3 regions of the Mesorhizobium sp. B3-1-7 genome follow, and region 1 is predicted to be linked to each of the others. Evidence: riboswitches for the same ligand, from Rfam matches in the RefSeq annotation. Region 1 holds a riboswitch; each other region holds the start of a gene.

Region 1 (3,654 bases):
CATGCGGTCGAAGAAGATGAACGGCCCGACCAGACGGCGCTTCGCCGTCGGCAGGGCGCGGCGCACCTCGAAGCCGCCAATGTCCTTGGCGTTGGGGACGACCATCAGCTCGATCTGGTCGCAGGCGAAGGCATCGCCCGGTTCAGGATCGTTTCCCGGAAAAAAGCTCATATCGGATCCTCAGGCGAAACGCAGCGCCGACCTGGCCTTCGCCTTGGCCGCCTCTTCCTCGCGATTGCGCGGTTCCTGGTTGGTTTCGAGCGAATCGATCAATTCGCGCGCGACAGCTGTGATCGCCTCGACGGCATGGTGGAAGGCATGTTCGTTGCGCTTGGAGGGCTTGGTCGAGCCGCTCAGTTTGCGCACGAATTGCAGCGCTGCGTCATGCACTTCGTCATTGGTCGCCGGCGGCTCGAAATTGGCCAGGGTCTTGATGTTGCGGCACATAGCTTGAACTCCTTACCTGCTTTCTTTGCCCCACCGTCGTCCAAATTACTCAGCGTCGAGCGGCTCCGTTCCAACCGGTTTGCCGTCGCGCGACAGCCTGATCTTCTCGACCTTGTCCTCGGCCGCTTTCAGCAGACGGTCGCAATGCGCCTTCAGCGCTTCGCCGCGCTCGTAGATCTTGATCGACTGGTCGAGCGGGACGTCGCCGCGCTCAAGATCATCGACGATCTTCTCCAGCGCGTCGAGCGCCTGTTCGAAGCTCATCGCCTTGACGTCCTCATTGCCTTCCAATGCCATAGCCTATCCCTTCATCAGCCGCCCGACATGGGCGGCGACTGAAAATGCCAGTCCCTGCAGATCGTAGCCGCCTTCCAGCAGGCTGACGAGCCTGTTGGAGCTGTGGCGGCCGGCGCGCTCCATCAATTGCCCGGTCGCCCAGTCGAAATCGTCCTCGGTCAGGTTGATCTCGGCGAGCGGATCGCGGTGGTGCGCGTCGAAACCGGCGGAAATGATGATCAAGTCCGGCGCGAACGCATCGATCGAGGGCAGCACACGCGACAGGAAGGCGTCGCGGAACAGGTCGCTGCCGGTCTGCGGCGCGAGCGGCGCATTGACGATGTTGCCGGCGCCGGTTTCGCTTTTCGCTCCGGTACCGGGATAAAGCGGCATCTGGTGCGTCGAGCAATAGAGAACCGACGGGTCGTCCCAAAAAATGTCCTGTGTGCCGTTGCCGTGGTGGACGTCCCAGTCGACGATGGCGACGCGCTCGACCTGATGCTTCTTCTGCGCGTAGCGGGCGGCGATCGCGGCCGTGTTGAACAGGCAGAAGCCCATCGCGGTGGTCTTTTCGGCGTGGTGACCCGGCGGACGGGCGGCGACGAAGACGTTGGCGGCACGGCCCTCGAAGACGTCGTCCACCGCCGCGTTGGCGCCGCCGATCGCCGTCACCACGGCCTGCCAGCTTTTCGGGCTGGCGCTGGTATCGGCGTCGATCGAGACGATGCCGTTCTCAGGGATCGCCGCGCGCACGCGCTCGACGAAATCCTCGGGATGCGCATAGAGGATCGTTTTCTCATCGCCTTCGGGCGCCTTGACGCGGTCGAGCGCCGAAAAAGCCTCGTCGTCGAGCACGCGTTCGATGGCGCGCAGGCGGTCGGGCCGCTCGGGATGGCCGGGCGGCGTGAGGTGTTCCAGAAAGATCGGGTGCGTGTAGAGACGGGTGGCCATGGCGCCTAATCTAGGCACCGGCGGCGCGGATGACCATGTTTGAAAGCCGAATGGCTGGGGAAAATTGCGCCAGCCCATGTCGCTGGCGCCATTGGCGCGGCGCAAGCTTCGCGGTAAGGTTCTTCGCTGCCTGGTGCCCGCGACGCGGGAGAATCGGGAACACGGTTGAACTCCGTGGCGTGCCCAACGCTGTGAGGGGGACCGCGCCGGCAAAGCCACTGTCGATGACGGGAAGGCGCCGGATGCGGGAGGATCCCGAGCCAGAAGACCGGCCCGGCAGACATGGTTTTCCGCTTGGTCAGGCGGGGGACTGCTTGTCGCAAGGGGAAAAGCGATGACGGCAGCAGCGATCGCCGCGAGCGGCGACGACTTTGACCAATTGGCGCGCGACGCGGTCTATCGGGCGATGTTCACCAGGCGTGACGTGCGCAGCCATTTTGTCCCCGACGACCTCGATGACAGCGTGTTGGCGCGGCTCATCACCGCCGCGCATCATGCGCCGTCGGTCGGCTACATGCAGCCGTGGAACTTCATCGTCATCCGCGACGCAGGCAGACGTCGGCAGGTGCGCGACCTGTTCCTCGCCGCGCGCGAGCAGGAACTGCCGGCGATCGAGGCGGAACGGCAGGCGCTGTACCGCAAGCTTAAGCTCGAGGGCATCTGCGAAAGCGCGCTCAATTTGTGCATCACCTGCGACCGGCAGCGGTCGAAGGATTCGCCGCTCGGGCGCTGGCACAATCCGGAGATGGACCTCTACAGCACCGTCTGCGCGGTGCAGAATTTCTGGCTGGCGGCGCGGGCCGAGGGTGTCGGCGTCGGCTGGGTCAGCATCATCGAGACGGAAGCGCTGAAGCAGCTCTTGTCGATCCCGGAACATGTGACGCCGATCGCCTATCTCTGCGTCGGCCGCGTCTCAGCCTTCGCGCCGAAGCCCGATCTCGAGGCGCATGGCTGGGGCAAGCGCCTGCCGCTGCCGGAGCTTGTGATGAGCGAGACTTTCCGCGGCGCCGGCGAGGCGCCGCTCAAATCGGCGATCGCAAGGCTAATGCATGTCGCGCAAAAGTGACCTCGGTTTTGCGACAACGACATGCATCAAGCAACGACCTAAAGCGCGTCGCGTGAATCCGTTTCGACGCGACGCGCTTTAGGCGGTCCTTCGAAATCCTGATCAAGCGGCCCGGGGCGTATCCCAGCGCGAGCCGCCGCCGAAGGAGCCCAGCGCCTTGTCGCGCAGTTCCCTGAACTTGGATGAGGCCTCGGCCAGCCGGTGGTCCCATTCGGGATTGGGCACCTGGCCCTCGATGGCTTCGAAATAAACCTGCATCAGCGAGGCAATGGCGAAGGGCTCGATGAAGGCCGCCTTGAAGGCCCAGGCAAAGACGATGGCCAGCACGAAAGCCCAGCCGGCAAGCTGACCCGGCATGACCCAGAGGATCGCGGCCGCGGGCGCCAGCATCAACAGGAAGATGACGAAGGACACGCCCCACATGATCGCCGCCAGCCAGACGGCGTTCTTGACCATGTGCTTGCCGTTCTGGGCGTAGAGGACGACACCTTGCCTGGCCGTCTCGAAGGGCGAGTTCGAATTGATGCGGATGTTGTAGCCGAGGATGATCTCGTCGACATAGGTCAGCGAGATACGGATGACGGTGTTGATGAAGCCGACCAGGCCGCTCAGGCCCGGGATCGGCAGGAAGGCGGCTATGCCGCCGATCAGGCCGGTGATGGCGCGGATGGCGCCCTTGACCAGTTGGTCGACGACGAAAAGGATGTTGGCCTCGGCGAAACGCTGGGTGACCACTTCCTTGGCATAGGCGATCTGGTTCTGCCCGTCAGGGACATCGTGGCCGTCTATCAGATGCGCCATGACGGCGATATGGCCCGCCTTCAGCACATAGAGGATGTATTCGCGGATCCAGTAGACGGCGATCGACACGACGCCGAAGCCGACCACGCCGCCCCACAGCGCGAAGGACATCG
Region 2 (3,654 bases), on a different contig from region 1:
CGCGCCATCTGGGCTCGACGACGGCGCCGGTGCTGAAAGACTCGCCGCTATACTGGCACAGGATCCACGACGCGCCGCTGCGCACCATGTCGGCGTCGATATCGGAGATCAGTGCTTTCGCGTTGCGTTCGGCTGAGGGCATCGTCGCCATATGGGTGAGCAGCGCCTTGGCGGTGGCGAGGTAGGCGTGGCTGCATTCGTTGAAGGGGCTCTCCTCGTCGGCGAGGCTTCCCGGCATCAGGCCCCACAGGCAATAGGTGTATTGCAGGTTGCCGTGATTGTAGAGCCGCCGGAAGGTCGGGTCGGTCGCGGTCTGGTGCTGGGCGAGCTCGAGGATCTCGCCGCGGTGGCGGGCGATCACGGCCATCTGGCCGTGGGTCAGGCTCGGGATCTGGATGCCGGGAGGAGGCGGGGCAAAGGATCCGCTATGCGCTTCGGCGGGTACCGCCGCCGTCATGATCGAAAGGGCGATCGCCAAAAAGAAAATGGCCGCCAGGGCAAGGAACCGTGGCGGTCGACGCATCGGATTTCAGGCGAAGCGGCGGGCGGGGCTGCGCTGGTCGCGCGCCGCGACCACGCGCTCGGCAACCGCGCCGAAGCCGAGCCCGACGACGGTCCATAGCACAAGCTGGATGCCGAGCGAGGCGACGCGGAACTGCCACAGCACCGTCGCCGAGAAGTTCTCCGGTACTTCGTTGATGTCGGGCAGGGCTGCCTTCACCAGTGCGAAGACGACGAGGAAGGCCAGCCCAGCCACGATCGAGGCGTTCCAGGCGCCGAGCCGGGTCCACAGCCGCTGCGCCAGGCCGACCGCCGCCACCATCGTCGCGATCGAGACCACGATCATGATGAAGAACAATTCCGTGCGGTAGCCGATGGTCTCGGCATTGCCGACCGCGGGCGGGTTGGCCGGGTATTTGAGGCTGGGCACCACGATCACCGCCAGGAAGCCGAGCAGCGCTATGAGCGCCGAAGTGCCACGGGGCCCAAGCGAACCCAGCCGGCCATAGGCATAGGCGAAGACCAGCGAGAATAGCCCGCCGAGGGCGGCGCCATAGACCAGCACGCCGGTTGCGAGACCGATGCCAGCCTGCGTGACGCGGCTGACCATCTCGGGCTCCGGCGCCTCGCCGGCCGCCTGGGCCTGCTGTTCCTCGAAGGCGATCGCCTTGTCGACCTGCGGCTCGCCATAGACGCGGGCGAAGGCGAATGCCAGAATCCCCGCAACCAGCCCGACAAGCATGCCGCGCAGCAAAAGTTTTCCGACCATGTCGTTAACCCTCTAAGCAATTCCAGGAAAAGTGCGTAGCGGTTTTCCGTCCGGAATAGCGTTAAACCAACCCAGCAATTCCAGGAAAACTGCGTGCCGGTTTTCCGTCCGGAATCGCGTTAGACCAAAATCGAAGCGAGTTCAGCGATGCTGAACCGCCTTAGTGGCAGGGGAAGCCGAGCAGGTGGCGGCCGTCATGCACGAATTCGTGCACATAGGTGCCGCGGAGCAGCGACGTCGCGCCTTCTTCCGCCCCGACGAAATAGATCGCCAGCATCAACAGCAGGCCGGCGAAGATGGCCCACGGCAGAAGCTCGCGAACCGGAATCGCAACCGGACCGTAGCTGGGGGCGAAGGTGGTGTCGGACATATTGACCTCCCGTGGGATACTGCGTCCCGTTGATCGAACAATGCTGCGGAATAAGGCCTGACTTTCGGCTGGTGCCGATCACAGTGGCGCGACCGTGCCGGACTCGCACCAGCTTCCAATCCCGTATAGCGCTAAAACACTTGTCAGCACTTCGTTCGCCTGTCAACGACATGTAATGGCCAACACGGCTTCGCGCGGCCGAAATTTCACTGGACCACGGAGTTTTGGGATGCTCGCCCGCCTGACGATGATCGCAAGCGGCGCGACGCAGGCCACGCGCAAGGGGCGTTTTCCGAGTGACGAGGCGCCGGAGCCGCGAGCCTTCGAGCGTGCCGGCGCGCTGGCCGCTTCGCTGCGCCGCGCCGACCGCGTCTGGACAAGTCCGGCGCTTGCCGCGCGGCAGACGGCGGAGGCGCTCGGCCTGGCGGCGACGGTCGAGCCGCTGCTTGGCGAACAGGATTTCGGGCGCTGGGCCGGCAAAGGCTTCGAGGAGGTGCAGGCAGAAGATCCGGAAGGCATGGCGGCCTGGTTCGCCGATGCGGAAGTGGCGCCCCATGGCGGCGAATCGCTTGCCGCCGTCGCCCGGCGCGGCGCCGCGCTGATGGAGCGCCTGGCTTCCGAGAGCGGTCATACCATCGCGCTCACGCACGCCCTGCCGATCCGCGCGGCCATGGTGCATGTTCTGGGCGCGCCGCTTTCCTCGGTCTGGAAGATCGACATCGAGCCGCTGTCGCTCACCGAATTCCGCAGCGACGGCCGCCGCTGGGTGCTGCACACGAGCGGGGTCATCGTCTCTGGTTGAACCCTCTGGGCATGAAAGATCCCGATGAATGCGGTCGGCCTATGAAGCTGCCGTTCCGCGTTTCAGTGATTGCTAACGGAACGGAAACGCCTCGCTGCTATGGTGCTGCCCTGTTGCGAGGAGAGCCTTGCCTGAGGAGCCCGCCGGATATGGCCAATTTTCCCGAGACCGAGCGCCGTCTTCATGCGCGCGAATTCGTGCTCAAGGAAGCCACGATCATCGCCGCCGGCGTCAGGATCGGCTGCTCGGTCAGAAATCAACACGAGCAAGGTGCGGAATTGCGCGTCGGCGCCGATGTGGAGATCCCGGACCGCTTCCTGCTCGAGGTCCCGGCCGACGATACGGTCTATCGCGCTTTGGTGCGGTGGCGGCGCAACGACCGCGTCGGCGTGGCGCTCTACAGCAACGCGCCGAAGGACTGATGCGCGGCCGAAGCGAAAGCTGCTCAGCGAAGCGCCGCCCACCCCGTCACGAGGATGAGAACAAACGTGACCAGCGCGCCAGAGACATAGAGGATCGTCCTGACGCTGCCGCCCTTGGCGGCGTTTCCCCCACGCAGGTAGATGACCATGTGTACGAGGCGTATCGCCAGGTGAACCCAGACAAGCACGGCGAGCGTCACCGGGCCGACACCGACCATCATCGCCAGCATCACGGGCACGACGAAAGGGGCCAGCGCCTCGACCGAATTCATGTGGACGCGGTCGATCCGGTAGAGACGGTTGTCGTCGTCCGCCGGGACGACCGGACCCGAAAGCTTGCCCGCAAATCCCTTGGATGAGCCGGAATAGACCGCCAGCGCCACCGACAGGAGACAGAGCGCAAGCACGCCGAGCGTGCTCAGCCAATAAGCTTCCATTTTCCGCGCTCCTTCCAATGGCTGTCGTGCGGGCCAAGCCCTTCGGTACCGGGTGGTGCTGTCAGGCTGCCCAGGAAAAGAGGTTCTGGAACCGCTGCAGGTAGAGCGGCCAGCCCTGATCGCTGTCGACCCCGCCGCGCACGCTTTCCCAGCCTTGGCCATGCCGCTCGATATGGCGGTGCTCGATTTCGACGCGGGTGCGGTTTTCCGCCTCGGCCGTGAAGCGGACTTCCCACTCGCTTGTGCGGGTGAGGTCGGTTTCGATCTGCCAGCGCGGGCTGATGTCCCAGCTCAGAAGCAGCCGGTTCGGCGGATCGTAGGCCAGCACACGGGCGAAGCGGCACTCTGAGCCA
Region 3 (3,654 bases), on a different contig from region 1:
GTCGAACAGCGCGCTGCCCGGCAGCAGCACGACAGGAGCGCCGGCGATCTCGACGCGGCCGGCGACACTTGCGCCGAAGCGCATCTCGTCAGGCGCATTCTCGAGCGAAACCTTCACCTGGAAGGTGCGGGTGGCGGCGTCGGCCATCGGCGCTATCTCGCGCACAGTGCCGGCGGTCGACACCGCCGGATTGCTGAGCAGCGAGACGGTGACGGCGGGTATCTTTCGACCGCGCCGGTCGCTGGTAAAGGCTGCTTCCGCGATAGAGAACACCGCGTCGCGGCTCTCCGGATCGGCGACGCGTACCACCATCTGCCCAACATTGACCGATTGGCCGGCCTCGGCGCCGGTGGCGGTGACGATGCCGTCGAATTCGGCCCGGAGCTCGGTGTAACCGAGCTGGTCCTTGGCCATCGCGAAGGCGATGTTCGCCGATTTCAGCTTGGCCTCGGCCGAGCGCAGATTCTTTAGCGTCGCGTCATGGTTGGCGCGTGTCGTGAAACCCTTGGCGAGCAGCGCGCTGATACGCGCTTCGGCGGCGCTGGCTTCCACCAGCACGGCCTCGGCCGCTGTCACATCGGCTTCCGCGCTGGCCAGCCGGTTTCGATAATCCTGGTCGTCGACCCGGGCGAGCACCTCGCCCTTTTTCACCGTGGCGCCGACCTCGGCGGTGCGCTGGATGAGCTTGCCGGAAACGCGAAGACCGAGATCGCTCTCCAGCCTCGGCTTGATCTCGCCGATGGCGACGCGGTTATCCGCGACGGGTTCCGGCGAGACCGAAACTGCCTTGACCAGCTTGGTTTCGGGCGTGCCCGGCGCGACGTTCGATGCTTCGCTTCTGGCGCCGTGCCAGACCATCACGGCACCGCAAGCGAGCGCGGCGATCGAGCCGGCGACAAGGCGGCGCCTGAGCGGCTTGTTGTGCCCAAGAGGACTGTTGTGAAAACGTGCGGCAATCATGTTGTCTCCATGCCCAAGGTTGCGGCCGCGCTTGGGAGGACGCGGCGGCCGGGAAACTGCGTTGGCTGGCAGGGGATCAAGGCGTTGCAACCTGTCTTTCGCCAGCCCGATCTTTTTGCGATTTCGGCTCCGGCAAATCCCGAACGGTTTCTGAAAATTTTCCGATGTTTGGGTGAGACGGCGCGAGGAGGGATTGACTGCTACGCATTCGCTGGTATGTAACGTTATTACATATCATAACGAGAATCGAACCACGAATGCATTTCTCCAGGCAGGTCGCTTCACGCGGTGATGAACGCGCGCAGAAGCCGTTGCGACTCGCGCGCGGACAACCTACGATGGCTGCGTCATGGTCCCCGAGCCGCAAGGCGAGGGGTGAAAAGGGAACACGGTGAGATCCGGTCTGGATTGAACCCGTGGCTGCCCCCGCAACTGTGAGCGGCGAGCTCCATCCGAAACGCCACTGGCCGGCAAGGCTGGGAAGGCGGATGGCGCAACGACCCGCGAGCCAGGAGACCTGCCATCGACATGAGTTGACCGGACGGGGTGTGCCGGGAGGAGACGCGGGCACCGGTCTTGTCGGCCGGCTCGTCCAGCATCCTTCCGTCGCCATTTTGGAAAGTGACGGAAATGTTGGACGCCTCGAGAGCAATTCCAGGAAAAGTGTGTAGCGGTTTTCCGTCTGGAATTGCGTCAAAACAAAGAGATAGAGCGGTTCGCCGTTTCCGTGAAACGGTGAAACGCTCGAGCCATCGCATCATCGTCTGTTCGCTGTGCCGCGATACCGTGACCGGGCTGAGGTCCGGCGAGGGTTTGTGCGCCGACCTGCGCTCCAGGCTTTCCTTGCAGCCGGCGCCTTCCTTTGCCATCGAGACCATCGACTGCATGGCCGGTTGCGCGCGGCCGCTCACCGTGGCCTTCATGGCGCAAGGCAAAGCCACCTATCTCTTCGGTTCCATCGACAGGGGCACCGACGCCGGCGCGCTGGTCGAATTTGCCAGGCTCTATGCCTCGCTGCCCGACGGCTGGTGCAATTCCGGCCAGCGCCCGGCAAGGATCGCCGGCAAGATACTGGCGCGCATCCCCGCCGCGGGTAAGGCCAGGGAGCAAGTCCGGTGAGCGCGCCCCTGCTTGAAGCCCGCGATCTGGGCGCCACGGCAAACGGCCGGACGCTGGTCGAGGATGTCAGCCTATCGCTGGCGGCGGGTGAGCGCCTCGCCATCATCGGCCCGAACGGCGCCGGCAAGACGACTCTGCTGCGCATGTTGTGCGGGGCGTTGTCGCCGAGCCACGGCGAGGTTCGCCTGGCCGGCCGCCGGCTGGACAGGATCACCGCCGCCGAGCGGGCGCTCAGCATCGCCGTCGTCGGCCAGACGGATCAGCCGGATCCACGGCTGGCGCTCATCGACTATGTCGAGCTTGGCCGCGTCCCGCATGCCGGCCTGAGGCGCCGGCACGACGACCGCGACATCGTCGTCGAAGCACTGCGCCGGACCGGGCTCTTGCCACTGCTCGCGCGCAGCATCGGCTCGCTCTCCGGCGGCGAGCGCCAGCGCGCGCAGCTCGCCCGTGCCATCGCGCAAGAGCCGAAGATCCTGTTCCTCGACGAGCCGACCAACCACCTTGACCCGCGCGCCCGCGCAGAACTGCTCGAACTGGTGGCCGAATTCAGCATGACCGTGGTCGCCGTGCTGCACGATCTCGCCTTGGTGGCGCCCTTCGCCACCAACGTCGCGGTGATGAGCAACGCCCGGCTGCACGCGCTGGCACCGCCGCGCGAGGCGCTGGCGCAGCCGCATATCCGCGAGGTTTTCGGCATCGACGTGCTGCGCCTGCGGCACCCGACCGAGGACCGCGAGCTCACCGTCTTCGAGCTGCCCACGCGCGCTTCCTCGCCATCCTGAACCTGCCCAACCCAAACAAGGAGCACCATCCCGTGAAACGCCTCGCTTTGTCGTTTGCCTTCTCGCTTCTCGCCTCGGCCGCCTTCGCCTTCCCGGTCACCGTCGACAGCTGCGGCAAGGCGCTCACCTTCGATGCACCGCCAAAACGCGCCGTCATCCAGGACCTCAACATGGCCGAGATGGCCTTCGCGCTGAAGCTGCAGCCGTCGATCGTCGGGCTTACCGGCATCACCGGCTGGTACAAGGTCGGCCCCGAGTTCAAGGCGGAGCAAGGCTCCATCCCGGAGCTGGCGCCAAAATATCCGACGCTGGAAAACCTGGTCGCCGTGCAGCCGGATTTCTTCTTCGCCGGCTGGTATTACGGCATGAAGCCGGGCGGCGAGGTCACGCCCGACACGCTCGCCCCGCACGGCATCAAGACGCTGGTGCTGACCGAAAGCTGCGTCCATCTCGACAAGAACCGGCCCGCCGCCTCGATGGACTTGCTCCATGGCGACGTCGAGAAGCTCGGCAAGATCTTCGGCAAGGAGACGGAGGCCGAAAAGCTGGTCGCCGGCTGGAAGGCTGAGCTTGCCGATATCACCGCCAAGGTCGGCGACCGCAAGGGCACGCGCGTGTTCCTCTACGATTCCGGCGAGGACAAGCCCTTCACCGCCGGCAAGTTCGCCATTCCCAACGCCATGATCGCAGCCGCCGGCGGCGAAAACATCATGGCCGACATGGAGACGAGCTGGGGCAACACCGACTGGGAGACGGTCGCCTCGCGCAATCCACAGTTCCTCATCCTGCT

What was found. Region 1 has a riboswitch for cobalamin ahead of bluB (5,6-dimethylbenzimidazole synthase). Riboswitches for the same ligand answer to the same signal wherever they lie in the genome.
Region 2: it holds a riboswitch for cobalamin, as region 1 does, so the genes downstream of both, FJ417_RS30775 (CbtB domain-containing protein) here and bluB (5,6-dimethylbenzimidazole synthase) in region 1, are expected to answer to the same signal.
Region 3: it holds a riboswitch for cobalamin, as region 1 does, so the genes downstream of both, FJ417_RS11910 (DUF1636 family protein) here and bluB (5,6-dimethylbenzimidazole synthase) in region 1, are expected to answer to the same signal.

The regions. Positions count from the first base shown of each region.
Region 1 is NZ_VFTL01000010.1:147,617-151,270, forward strand. Features, by position in the region: gene FJ417_RS11150 (pirin family protein) at 1-171, opposite strand, end outside; gene FJ417_RS11155 (DUF2277 domain-containing protein) at 181-447, opposite strand; gene FJ417_RS11160 (exodeoxyribonuclease VII small subunit) at 493-744, opposite strand; gene FJ417_RS11165 (histone deacetylase family protein) at 748-1,674, opposite strand; cobalamin riboswitch at 1,789-1,966, shown strand; gene bluB (5,6-dimethylbenzimidazole synthase) at 2,009-2,740, shown strand; gene FJ417_RS11175 (hypothetical protein) at 2,843-3,654, opposite strand, start outside.
Region 2 is NZ_VFTL01000053.1:25,145-28,798, reverse strand. Features, by position in the region: gene FJ417_RS30785 (hypothetical protein) at 1-478, opposite strand, end outside; gene FJ417_RS30780 (CbtA family protein) at 530-1,270, opposite strand; gene FJ417_RS30775 (CbtB domain-containing protein) at 1,431-1,640, opposite strand; adenosylcobalamin (AdoCbl) riboswitch at 1,641-1,784, opposite strand; gene FJ417_RS30770 (histidine phosphatase family protein) at 1,870-2,442, shown strand; gene FJ417_RS30765 (PilZ domain-containing protein) at 2,592-2,864, shown strand; gene FJ417_RS30760 (MAPEG family protein) at 2,888-3,301, opposite strand; gene FJ417_RS30755 (SRPBCC family protein) at 3,363-3,654, opposite strand, start outside.
Region 3 is NZ_VFTL01000011.1:144,642-148,295, reverse strand. Features, by position in the region: gene FJ417_RS11915 (efflux RND transporter periplasmic adaptor subunit) at 1-960, opposite strand, end outside; cobalamin riboswitch at 1,294-1,500, shown strand; gene FJ417_RS11910 (DUF1636 family protein) at 1,696-2,079, shown strand; gene FJ417_RS11905 (ABC transporter ATP-binding protein) at 2,076-2,864, shown strand; gene FJ417_RS11900 (ABC transporter substrate-binding protein) at 2,897-3,654, shown strand, end outside.